DNA from 3 places in the Pseudoalteromonas issachenkonii genome. Region 2 is predicted to be linked to each of the others. Evidence: predicted binding sites of a transcription regulator. Region 2 holds the regulator's gene; each other region holds the start of a gene.

Region 1 (4,296 bases), 1.1 Mb from region 2:
ATGCCATCGATCATTTCTTTTTTCAGACGTTTAAAGTCATCTTCTCTAAAGCCTGGGTTTAGAAGCTGCTCACTCACTAAAGCATACCACTGAGCAGCATTATCTTTATGAATACGCCCTTGAAACGACAGCATCTCTTTATCTATTTGATAACCAAAACTACCCGCCAGCGGGTACATTGCCTTTTTAATTTCTTTGTAACTCATTGACGTTGAGCCACCTTGCGCCAGCATTGCGGCAGTGAGTGCTGCCACGCCTTTTTTACCCTGCGGATCGGCAGCCGCACCGGTATTAAATAATAAGTTAATATCGATTAACGGCGAGCTATTAGTTTTATCAAGTACTTTAAAGATTGGCTTACTCGGTACTTGCTGATATTTTGCTACCAATGCATTTAAATCGCTTTCTTGTTCAAAACCAGGGGCTTTATCAAGTGCCGACATAGTAATTGTGGTGCGCGCATTATCAACAAAATACTTATTTGCAACGGCTCTAATATCTTCGCTAGTGATATTGTCTGCCGATTTATACAGCTGATTAATTACCTCAGGATCGCGCTCAAAATGCATATAGCTGGCAAGTGTAGAGGCAATTGCTTGCGATGAATCTAAACCATTTATAAAGCTGTATTTAAGATTAGACTTTAAATCACTGAGTTTTTGGCTATCAACCAACTCGGTACGCGCTTTGGCATACGTACGGTTTATAGCATCACGCACTGTGGCTAAATCATCGGCATTTTCAACTTTTACAAATACATGCAGTAACCCTGGATCTTTAGTCTCTGGGTTATAGGTAAACATTTGACTCGCTATTTGCTTTTCTACTACCAGCTCTTGGTAAATATCTGAATTGCTAGAAAAATAAAGCTGCGATAGTAAATCTAATGCGGCTCTGTCTTTTTTCTGAGGCTCCCATGCAGCGCCTTTATACGACACAAGTAACCAGTGACCAGGTAGTCCTTCGTTTTGCTCATGCACATATTTTGGCGCTTGTTGAGTTGGCTCTTTTGGAATATCAGCAACATAGTCGCCTTTTTGCCAGTTACCCCAATGCTTTTTAACCATCGCCATGGTCTCTTTTGGATCAACATCACCAACAATCACAAGCGATACATATTCAGGCTTATAAAACTTAGCAAAGAACTCTTTACCGTAGGCCATTTGATCAGGCATGGCTTCAATGTCTTCAAAAAAGCCCATAGTAGTGTGTTTATAGGTATGTTTATCGAACGCTTCTTGGCGTACCGCACTTAATAATTTACGAATTGGACTGGCGTTATTTTTTAAGTACTCGCCTTTAACGGTAAGCGCTTCGGTTCTAAATTGTTCTTCGGTGTAGCTTAAGTTTTGAAAAATATCAGCTTCAATCTCAAGTACTTTATCAAGATGCTGTTTTGAAAAATTTAAGTGGTAGTTAGTGTAATCGTTAGTTGTGTAGGCGCGGTTATCAACCCCTGAATTTTTTAGAATATCTGAATACACATCTTGCGGAAACTTTTCAGAGCCTTTAAACATCATGTGTTCAAAAAAGTGAGCAAAACCAGTTTTACCCGCTTCCACTTCATTTCGCGAGCCAACAGATACAGGTATTTGTAGCGATACTACATCTGGGTAATCGGTTTTAACTACCATCACACGTAGGCCGTTATCTAGCTCTTCTATTAGGTAATCTTGTGAAAAAACACGCTCATCTGCTTTATTAACTTGTTCTTGTTGAGCTGCTGTTTGCGTGTTTTGGTTTTGCTGCATAGCACAACCTGTTAAGGCCAGCGATACCGCTAGGCTACTTGCCAATAATTTAAATTTCATTGTTATCCCTTTTTAAATTGAGCAATTTTTAAAACATTTACCAAACTAAGTATGCCGTAAAGTAATTAAATATAAGAGCCCTAAGCCTATTAATTATGTAAACAACTGTGTCAGTTATTAACTATGAAAATAATTCACGTTAGTTGAGAAACTTTCAACAAATAAATCTATCTAGACGTCTAAATGGCTGCTATATTAAATCCATCATCACAAATTAAGCTGGAATGAGGATTATGGCTTTATCACTTCAAGAAAAAATACAGGACACCAACCAAGGTGTTTACCTAATTGGCACAACACCGCCAAAAATTGGGACTGATAAAGCGCAATTAAAAGTCATTGCCGAAAAGTTATTAGGCCGTTTACACGAAATTGAGTATGACGGCGTAATTATTTATGACATTCAAGATGAAAGCAGTCGTACAGAGCAAGCGCGTCCATTTGCATTTAAGCAAACAGTTGATCCGCGCGAGTACAGTCAACTCTTACGAGGCTTATCTGATCTTGATGTCATTACTTATAAAAGTGTAGCTCAGCGCGGTGTGAGTGAGTTTAAAACGTGGTTAGATGAAACCAAAAATGACTACGATTTAAAAAACGTGGTGTTAGTGGGCAGCCCATCATCAGCGGGTGATATAAAGCTGAGCTTACCGAATGCCTACAAAACACTGGCAGAGCAGTCTGAAGACTTCTTTTTAGGTGGCGTAACCATTGCTGAGCGCCATGCCAATAAGCGCAACGAGCACCAACGCTTAATAGAAAAAACGGCACAAGGATGCCAGTTTTTTATCTCTCAAGCCGTTTACAATGCACAAGCAACCATAGATTTAATAACTAGTTATGCGCGCACATGCAAAGCACAAGGCCTGACACCTAATAGGATTATATTAACCTTTACGCCTTGTGGTGGTGAAAAAACCTTGGAGTTTATGCAATGGCTAGGTATCTCAGTGCCAGAGGCAACTAAATGGCGCATGCTTGATTCGGAAAATACACTAAGCGAATCAGTGCGTATTTGTCGCGAAAACCTCGACTCAATTTTAAAAAGCTGTGCCCACTTAGGTGTACCGCTAGGCTTAAATATTGAAAGCTTAACCAACCGTAAAGAAGAAATAGACGCGTCTATTAACTTATACCGTTTATTAAAAGCAACAATGGAACTCAACCTTGCGGAGAAACTAATAGCTTAATTGCGGGGTTCTGGGTTCGGGGTTCGGGGTTCGGGGTTCGGGGTTCGGGGTTCGGGGTTCGGGCAACAATAATAAGCAACATAGAACAAGCCAGTTCAAGTAGTTAGCTTCGTTTATTTTAATAAGTACTAACTTGATCTGTCAGAAAGCCTGTTGGGTGGCGCCTTCGGCTTAACCAACCTACATTTTGACGTAGGTCGGATAAGTGGCGAAGCCACGCCATCCGACAAAAATGATGAATTTACCAGAAACAGTCCAACTTACCGCGTTAACGTTACCAGTGACTGCTTTGTGCCATTTGCGGACTGTCGTAACCTTAGACTCTTGTTAGCCATTTACTCTGGTAGTGAAAATGTGAACTCTTGATAGTCGTGTTCTTTAGTCAGTGCTGAGGCTGTATTTTCAAAGTGCTGTAAAAAAAATTCAGACTCTACTGAATCAGGTGTCACATGCTCTTTCACAAATGGGTGCAATGCAATTCCTGCATTCAGAGACAAAGGCACAAAGTTGAAAAATATTTGAGATTTACTGAAACCTAAAGATTTTGCCTCTTCTTCAAATTTATCTGCATTTAAATAGTTACGAATTAGATCTCTAGCATTAGCTCTCAATCTTGATTCATTTCGTGGCAAAGTTAACAAATCGTCTAAATCAGACCAAGATAGAGGTATATCAAAGTACCCTCCACCTTCTTCCTCTTCAGGTACAACAGAATTTACGTATAGATACTTCTTTTTGTTTGTAGGCTTTTCACAAACTTGATTATGGTAGTTCCATAAACTTCTAATTCTGTTTGCTTTGTTATGGTGGCGAGCATTGCGAATTGCCAGAATTATGCAAAGTTCAGGGACTGAATACCAATCTACTGGCTTTCCTAATTCTTGCGCCATCAAATCATATAAATTATGGAATGCATTTAATTTTGCGTTAATTGCAGTTTCCACAGTACCCACGGCTTCTGCTCTATCAATATCAATTAATTGTTTTAATCTTTGATTCGATTCAAGCAGAACTCTAAACGTTTGAGTCAGGTCTTCGAAGGAATGGGTAAGCATATAAACTCCGTACGTATGAATTAATGGCTAACAGCTTATTGAACACCGTTTTGGTGGTTTATAACACACCAAAACGGCGTATATTACATACCCCGATAATTTCACCAATAATTTCCTTTGTAAACAAGTAATTAAAATAGCGAGATATTAAGCATGTTATTTTTCCCCAAAGCGGCGTTTAATAATGTTATCGAACAGAATTAGGCTCTTACTCAAAGAAGTAATAATAAATTTAACTTT
Region 2 (4,296 bases):
ACTCAACCAATTAACGTAATGGTTTAATGTACTAAAAATAGCATTAAAAGCCTACCGACAAATCAGTAATGAATAGGTGTTTGCCGACTTTTTAGCAAAAAGGGTAATTAAAGCTTGTGTGCGTGCGGGTTGTTGGATAAAATTCGCGGCCAATAAATTTGTTTTAACGACGTATGGTGCCAGACTTCGGGTTTGGAGAGCGATGCGGCCTTAACTAGAGGTTCCTATGAAAGAAGGTATTCACCCTAAGTACGAAGTAATTTCTGCAACTTGTTCATGCGGAAACAAATTCGAAACTCGTTCTACTCTGTGTAAAGACATTCACTTAGACGTATGTTCTGCGTGTCACCCGTTTTACACTGGTAAGCAAAAGATTTTAGACACTGGCGGCCGTGTTGATCGCTTCAACAAGCGCTTCGGTGCACTTAGCAGCAAAAAATAATTTTTTGTTTCTATGTAAAAAAAGCACCTTAGGGTGCTTTTTTTGTGGCCAAAATTTACTTTCCTACCTGCTTTATTAGCAATTTTGTATTTATTTTTTTTTGCATAACTATTTCCTGTTCTTATTCTGAGTATGCATAAACATTTGCAGACAAAACAGCCAATATTCTCTATATTTTTATTTGTTAAACTTTAAAGATGGTACTCAAATGCAGGTAACGTGAGGTTATTTGTGTTTAAAGTTAAATAAAATTCGGTATTTCACTATTTTAATTTAAGACTAAAAAATACGCTTTATAAAAATAGAACAAGGGCAAAAAGTACCTGTGTTTTTCATTTTTATGACGAATTTATATTTTAAAAATGTCAGGATAATCTAGGGAAGTTGCTGATAAATCACTTAAAATTAACAGTTCTAGCATATAACAGGATAGACCTGATATTGCTTGGAATTTAAAAATAATAAAGGTATCGTAGATTAAAACTACCTCTCACTTTAACTTAAATTGCAGGATATAATCGCGTTATGTCAGATTTTCGTGAACAAGCACTACATTACCATGCCCATCCCGTTCCAGGTAAAATCAGTATTGAGCTGACCAAGCCCGCTGAGACGGTTAAAGACCTCGCGCTCGCATACAGCCCCGGTGTCGCAGAACCTGTTCGTGAAATTGCCGCTGATCCAGCAAATGCCTACAAATATACTGGTAAAGGAAATATGGTTGCGGTTATTACTAACGGCACCGCAATTTTAGGCTTAGGTAATTTAGGTCCACTGGCTTCAAAACCCGTTATGGAAGGTAAAGCGCTACTATTTAAGCGTTTTGCAGGGTTAGACTCTATAGATATTGAAGTTAAGCACCGTACTACCGAAGACTTTATTAACACGGTGGCTAATATTGCCGACACCTTTGGTGGAATTAATTTAGAAGATATTAAAGCGCCCGAGTGTTTTGAAATAGAAAAAGCGCTTATAGAGCGTTGTAGCATTCCTGTTTTTCATGATGATCAGCATGGTACGGCTATTGTAACGGCTGCGGGTATGCTAAACGCGCTGGAAGTACAGGGCAAAGCAATTGAAGATGCAATTATTGTATGTTTAGGTGCCGGCGCTGCAGCTGTTGCCTGTATGGAGCTTTTAATTAAATGTGGCGCGTTGCGTGAACATATTTATATGTTAGATCGCAAAGGAGTTATTCATACGCGTCGTGATGACTTGAATGAATATAAGCAATTATTTGCAAACAATACCGATAAACGTACTTTACAAGATGTAATTGAAGATGCCGATGTGTTTGTGGGTGTATCGGGCCCTAATTTATTAGCCCCTGAAGATTTAAAATTAATGGCTGATAGACCCGTGGTATTTGCTTGTTCAAACCCCGATCCTGAAATCGATCCGCAATTAGCACACGCTGCACGTAACGATTTAATTATGGCTACAGGTCGCTCTGATTATCCGAATCAAGTTAATAACGTATTGTGTTTTCCGTTTATTTTCCGTGGTGCGTTAGATGTACGTGCCAGTGAAATAAACGACGAGATGAAAATTGCTGCTGTAGAAGCAATTCGCAGTATTGCTAAAGAGCCCGTGCCGACTGAAGTGCTTACTGCCGCAGGCATCGACAAATTAGAGTTTGGTGCTAAATATATTATACCAAAACCAATGGATCCACGTTTGTTACCACGTATAGCTAAAGCGGTTGCGCAGGCGGCGGTTGATTCAGGTGTGGCACAAATTGATATGCCAGAAAACTACATGACGTAATTGTTAAGTGTAAATTAGCGCAAAAAAAACCTCAGCATTTGCTGAGGTTTTTTTGTATAAAGACCCTTCTAGTCTTCATTTAAAATAGGCACTTCTAGTCCCATTTCTTGCATTATTTTCTTCACTTCTTCAGGTACTTTTTCTGCGTTATCTTTACGCAAATCATCATCATTAGGCAGCGGTTGCCCGGTAAACGCATGCAAAAACGCTTCGCATAAAAGCTCGCTATTTGTTGCATGACGTAAGTTGTTTATTTGACGACGAGTACGTTCATCAGTTAATACTTTTAATACATTTAGCGGGATCGAAACGGTGATCTTCTTTACTTGTTCGGATTTTTTCCCGTGTTCTGCGTATGGGTGAATATATTCACCATTCCATTTAGCCATAAGATGTATCGTTGCCTCAGATTATAAATTGCTCACACAGCATCAAAGCGTGTAAATATGCGTGAAATTCTATCGGTTTAAAAAAGATAGTCAAATACTAGTTATTTAGCTATCTAGACATTTAAATGTTTTGACATCTTAAATTGCATGCGCTACCTTTTAGACGTCTAAACATCCAAATTAGTAAAGGTAGCGAAAATGAGTGAAAAAAATAAGGCAACAATTGCTGTTCGTAGTGGAATAGAAGCCGACAAACAGCATGGTGCGGTTGTTCCACCGCTTTATTTATCAACAACTTACTCATTTGCTGACTTTGATACAAAGCGTCAATATGATTATGGCCGCAGTGGTAACCCTAATCGTGACATTTTGGCTGAGGCGCTCACGGAGCTTGAAGGTGGCGCTAAAGGCATTATTACCGCAACAGGCATGGCAGCCGTTCACCTAACAACACAATTACTTAATAGTGACGATACGTTAGTGATCCCTCATGACTGTTATGGGGGCAGCTATCGCTTATTTACTTCGCTAGAAAAGCGCGGCTTATTAAAACTAGAAGTGGTCGATTTTACCAAAAGCGACAGTTTGACACGCATCCTTGCTATTAAACCTAAGCTGATTTGGATTGAAACACCTAGCAATCCTATTTTACGCTTAACAGATATTAAAGCGGTAACTGATACAGCTAAACAGTGTGGTGCACTGGTTGCCGCCGACAACACATTTTTATCGCCAGCATTACAAAACCCGATTAAGTTTGGCGCTGATATTGTGGTGCACTCAACCACAAAATATATCAATGGCCATTCAGACGTTGTTGGTGGCGCGGTTATCGCAGCGACTGCTGAGTTAGGTGAAGAGTTAGCGTGGTGGGCAAATAACATTGGCATCACTGGCGCGCCATTTGATAGCTATTTAACGCTCAGAGGCTTACGTACGTTAAACGTGCGTTTAAGGCAACACCAAGAAAATGCACTCGCCATTGCACAGTATTTAGAACGCTCCCAGTTTGTTGCCCAAGTTTACTACTCAGGTCTTGAATCACACCCTCAACATGCGCTAGCTAAGGCGCAGCAGCTTGGCTTTGGTGCTATGGTTAGTTTTGATATAAAAGGCGATATAAACGATGCTGCAGCGTTTTTAACGCGCTTAAATGAATTTAGCTTAGCGGAATCATTAGGTGGAGTAGAAAGTTTGATTTGTCACCCTGCGACTATGACCCACGCCGGCATGGACGCAACCGCGCGTGCAGAAGCCGGAGTAGGCGACACGCTTATTCGTATCTCGGTGGGTATTGAAGATGTAAATGATTTACTCGCTGACTTAGACAGGGTATTTAATTTGGTGCGCCCAGGGCAAGCCAATCCCGGCCTATCGGCAAAAAGTGGTGCTAGTGAATCATTTGGTTCAGCAAAGTTAAACGCGGCGCATCCGGCGTTATGGTAGTGCATACCAATCTTCAAAATACAAAACATAAATGCGAGTCGGTATTAATATGGTAAATCAGGTTCATAAATTTGGTGGTTCGAGTTTAAGCTCAGCGGATCGCTTTAAAAGTGTCGCAAATATTATTTTAACTCACGCTCAAGCTGGGGATTGTGTGGTGGTATCGGCTGCCGGTAAAACCACCGATACCTTAGTTAAACTGTGGCAAAGCTACCAACAGCAAGACACTCAAGCTATTGCTGATATTGTATT
Region 3 (4,296 bases), 610 kb from region 2:
CGAGAAAATTGCCGACGGTTTTGCATAATAATCTTATAAAGTTGTTATTTATAATAAGCATAGCTGGTAATGCTCAACACGCCAATTTGCTCAAAGATAAAAATAGCTCGCATAAAAAAGCCCCGCATAAAATGCAGGGCTTTTAACTTATTCACTGTGGCTATTAGCCAATTTTTTTGTACTTAATACGCTTAGGCTGTGCAGCTTCTGCGCCAAGGGTCTTTTTAAGCCACTCTTCGTACTCAGTGTAGTTACCATCAAAGAAGTTAATTTGGCCTTCGTCACGGTAATCTAAAATGTGTGTAGCAATACGGTCAAGGAACCAACGGTCATGCGAGATACACATGACACAACCAGGGAATTCCAAAATAGCATTCTCAAGGGCACGTAATGTTTCAACGTCCAAGTCATTGGTTGGCTCATCCAGTAGTACTACGTTGCCGCCTGCTTTTAACAGCTTAGCTAGGTGTAAACGGTTGCGCTCACCACCTGAAAGGTCTTTAACAAACTTTTGTTGATCGTTACCTTTAAAGTTAAAACGGCTAACATAAGCACGGCTTGGGAACTCAAAGTTACCAATTTTTAGTACATCTTGGCCATCAGAGATTTCTTGGAATACCGTTTTGCTTTCGTCCATGTTGCCACGGAACTGATCAACAGTTGCCAGTTCTACTGTTTCACCAATGCTGATATTACCGCTATCTGGCTGCTCTTCACCGCTTAGCATTTTGAATAGCGTTGATTTACCTGCACCATTGGCACCAATAATACCCACAATAGCGCCTTTAGGCATGCTAAAGCTTAAATCATCAATTAAAACACGGTCGCCAAAGCTTTTACGTAAGTTGTTTACTTCTAATACTTGGTCACCTAAACGTGGGCCAGGTGGAATAAACAGCTCGTTGGTTTCGTTACGTTTTTGGTAATCAGACTGTTGTAGCTCGCTAAACTGTGCCATACGTGCTTTTGACTTAGCTTGACGACCTTTAGGGTTTGAACGCACCCACTCAAGTTCTTGTGCAATTGATTTTTGACGTGCTTTTTCAGATTTTTGCTCTTGCTGTAAGCGGGCATCTTTTTGCTCAAGCCAAGACGAGTAGTTACCTTCCCATGGAATACCTTCACCACGGTCAAGCTCTAAAATCCAGCCAGCAACATTATCAAGGAAGTAACGGTCATGCGTTACTGCCACAACGGTGCCTTCGTAGTCATGTAAGAAGCGCTCTAACCAGGCAACCGACTCAGCATCTAAGTGGTTAGTTGGCTCATCGAGAATAAGCATGTCTGGTTTTTCAAGTAACAAACGACAAATAGCAACACGACGACGCTCACCACCCGATAGGTGCTCAATTTTAGCATCCCACTCAGGTAAACGCAGTGCATCGGCAGCACGCTCTAATACGTTATCGATATTATGACCATCATGCGCTTGAATAATCGCTTCTAATTCACCTTGCTCTTTTGCCAGTGCGTCAAAGTCAGCACCTTCCATTGCGTATTCGTTATAAACTTCGTCAAGGCGGTTAAGGGCATGTTTTACTTCACCCACAGCTTCTTCAACAATTTCACGAACTGTTTTGCTTTCGTCCAAAACAGGCTCTTGCGGCAAGTAACCAATTTTAGTGCCTGGTTGAGGGCGAGCTTCACCTTCAAAATCTTCATCAACACCTGCCATAATGCGTAGTAATGATGATTTACCAGAACCATTTAGACCTAGCACACCAATTTTTGCGCCTGGGAAAAAATGCAACGAAATATCTTTTAAGATAGTGCGTTTTGGTGGCACAACCTTAGATACTCGACTCATCGAGAATATAAACTTATCAGGTAAAACCATGGAAGAAGCCTTCAATAATAATAAAAATTTCAATGCTGTATTGTAGTGGCTCACAGGTGAAACAGTCAACGAATGGGGCTGTTTTAAAGTACATATTCAATTTGTACAAAACGCGTGAATAAATTTCATTTAGACATCTATACATCTAGAGGTTGATATTTTTCACATTCTGTTCATAATGAGAGCGTATTAATTCTCGGTTTTTATGAGCAGGAGCTTTAAGAATGCCAATTACAGTAGAAGACGAATTGCCAGCTATTGCACGTTTACGTCATGAAAACGTGTTTGTAATGCCAAAAACACGTGCAAAAACGCAAGAAATACGCCCTATGCGTTTGGCTATTCTTAATCTTATGCCTAATAAAGTAGAAACCGAAGTTCAGTTTATTCGCTTGTTGGCTAATTCTCCGCTGCAAGTAAATGTAGAGCTACTGCGCCTTGACACGCATCGTAGCAGTAGTAACTCAGAGCAACACTTAGATACCTTTTATCGTTACTTTTCAGAAGTGAAAAACAATAATTACGATGCACTATTAATTACCGGTGCGCCGCTCGCACATTTAGAGTATGAAGAGGTGGCGTATTGGGAAGAATTCAAAGTGATTATTGATTGGGCCGAGCAGCATGTAACCTCTACCTTGTTTTCGTGCTGGGCTGCCCACGCGGCTTTATATCACCGTTATAATTTAAAGCGCGATTTAAAAGAAAATAAACTGTGTGGGGTGTTTACCCATCAATGCTACTTTGCCCATGGTGCACTTACCCGCGGCTTTGACGATACCTTTTTAGTGCCGCACTCACGCTATGGCCACATAGATATAAATAAAATAAACGCCTGTGAAGAGCTGGTGGTATTAGCGGGCTCTGAACGAGTCGGGGCTTATTTACTTAAAAATAAATCGGGCAGCCAAGTGTTTATTACCGGCCACCCAGAATACGATGCCGACAGTTTAAAAGCCGAATATGAGCGCGATTTACAAAAAAGCCCTGATGCGCCAAAGCCCGAAAACTATTTTCCTGATGACGATGCCAGCAAGCAACCGTCTAAAACATGGCAAAGCCACGCGTTTTTGCTGTTTTCAAACTGGTTAAATTATTACGTTTACCAAACCACACCCTATGATATTAACTTAGTTAGCCAAGACGTAAGGACTAACAACTATGCCGAATAATCCTCAAAACAATAAGCATCAAGAGCTGAGCGCTGCGCTCAAACAGCGCATTTTAATTTTAGATGGTGCAATGGGAACCATGATCCAAGCGCATAAGCTTGAAGAGCAAGACTACCGTGGTGAACGTTTTAAAGATTGGCACGTGCTTATTAAAGGCAACAACGATTTATTAAGCCTAACCAAGCCAGAAATAATAACTCAAATACACCGTAGCTTTTTAGCCGCTGGTGCCGATATTATCGAAACTAACACCTTTAACTCTACCACCATTTCGATGGAAGATTACGACATGGCGAGTATAAGCCGTGAAGTCAATTTAGAGTCGGCTAAGTTAGCCCGCGCTTCATGTGATGAATTTAGCGCCAAAACCCCAGAAAAACCGCGCTATGTAGCCGGTGTGTTAGGGCCAACGTCTAAAACCTGTTCGTTATCGCCGGATGTAAACGACCCCGGCTATCGTAATATCACCTTTGATAAGTTAGTGACTGCGTATGTTGAGTCAACCCTTGCGCTTATGGAGGGCGGTGTAGATATTATTTTAATCGAAACCATATTCGACACGCTTAATGCAAAAGCCGCCTCGTTCGCAGTAGAAGAAGCGTTTGAACAAGCAGGGCGCACATTGCCAGTGATGATTTCAGGTACTATTACCGATGCCTCAGGCCGTACGCTTTCAGGGCAAACCACCGAAGCATTTTATAACTCTATTCGCCATATTAAGCCGCTTTCAATTGGCTTAAATTGCGCCCTTGGGCCAGATTTACTGCGCCAATACGTTGAAGAGCTATCGCGCGTGTGCGAAACCTTTGTCTCTGTTCACCCTAACGCGGGCTTACCCAATGAGTTTGGAGAATACGACTTAGAAGCAGACGACATGGCAAAAGAGATCATAGATTGGGGTAAATCGGGCTTTATTAATATTGTTGGCGGTTGCTGCGGCACTACGCCTGCGCACATTCGTGCCTTTGCCAAAGGGCTTGAAGGCACAGCACCACGAAAATTACCTGAGCTTGAAGTGCGTATGCGTTTATCAGGCCTAGAAGCCTGTAACTTAAATTAAGGAGCCGCCAATGACCCAACAAATTGCAGTATTTACCAATGTCGGCGAGCGTACTAACGTAACTGGCTCGGCCATGTTTAAACGTTTGATCATGGAAGAAGACTACGAAACAGCCCTTAATGTAGCTCGCGAACAAGTAGAAAATGGCGCCCAAGTTATTGATATCAACATGGACGAAGCCATGCTGGACTCAAAAGCGGCCATGGTGAAGTTTTTAAACTTAATTG

What was found. Region 2 encodes MetJ, which represses methionine synthesis genes. Its sites were predicted from a motif close to TAGACGTCTAGACGTCTA; they were not measured.
Region 1: a site for MetJ is predicted at 1,984-2,001, ahead of PISS_RS12210 (methylenetetrahydrofolate reductase). Genes of this name have one in related genera too.
Region 3: a site for MetJ is predicted at 1,968-1,985, ahead of PISS_RS04325 (homoserine O-succinyltransferase). Genes of this name have one in related genera too.

Annotation. Positions count from the first base shown of each region.
Region 1 covers NZ_CP011030.1:2,627,667-2,631,962, forward strand. The annotation lists gene PISS_RS12205 (M16 family metallopeptidase) at 1-1,811, opposite strand, end outside; gene PISS_RS12210 (methylenetetrahydrofolate reductase) at 2,045-3,001, shown strand; gene PISS_RS12220 (PI-PLC domain-containing protein) at 3,337-4,056, opposite strand.
Region 2 covers NZ_CP011030.1:326,435-330,730, forward strand. The annotation lists gene rpmE (50S ribosomal protein L31) at 227-442, shown strand; gene PISS_RS01495 (malic enzyme-like NAD(P)-binding protein) at 968-2,209, shown strand; gene metJ (met regulon transcriptional regulator MetJ) at 2,278-2,598, opposite strand; gene metB (cystathionine gamma-synthase) at 2,797-4,044, shown strand; gene metL (bifunctional aspartate kinase/homoserine dehydrogenase II) at 4,094-4,296, shown strand, end outside.
Region 3 covers NZ_CP011030.1:938,087-942,382, forward strand. The annotation lists gene PISS_RS04315 (PilZ domain-containing protein) at 1-26, opposite strand, end outside; gene ettA (energy-dependent translational throttle protein EttA) at 164-1,837, opposite strand; gene PISS_RS04325 (homoserine O-succinyltransferase) at 2,062-3,009, shown strand; gene PISS_RS04330 (homocysteine S-methyltransferase family protein) at 2,999-4,069, shown strand; gene metH (methionine synthase) at 4,080-4,296, shown strand, end outside.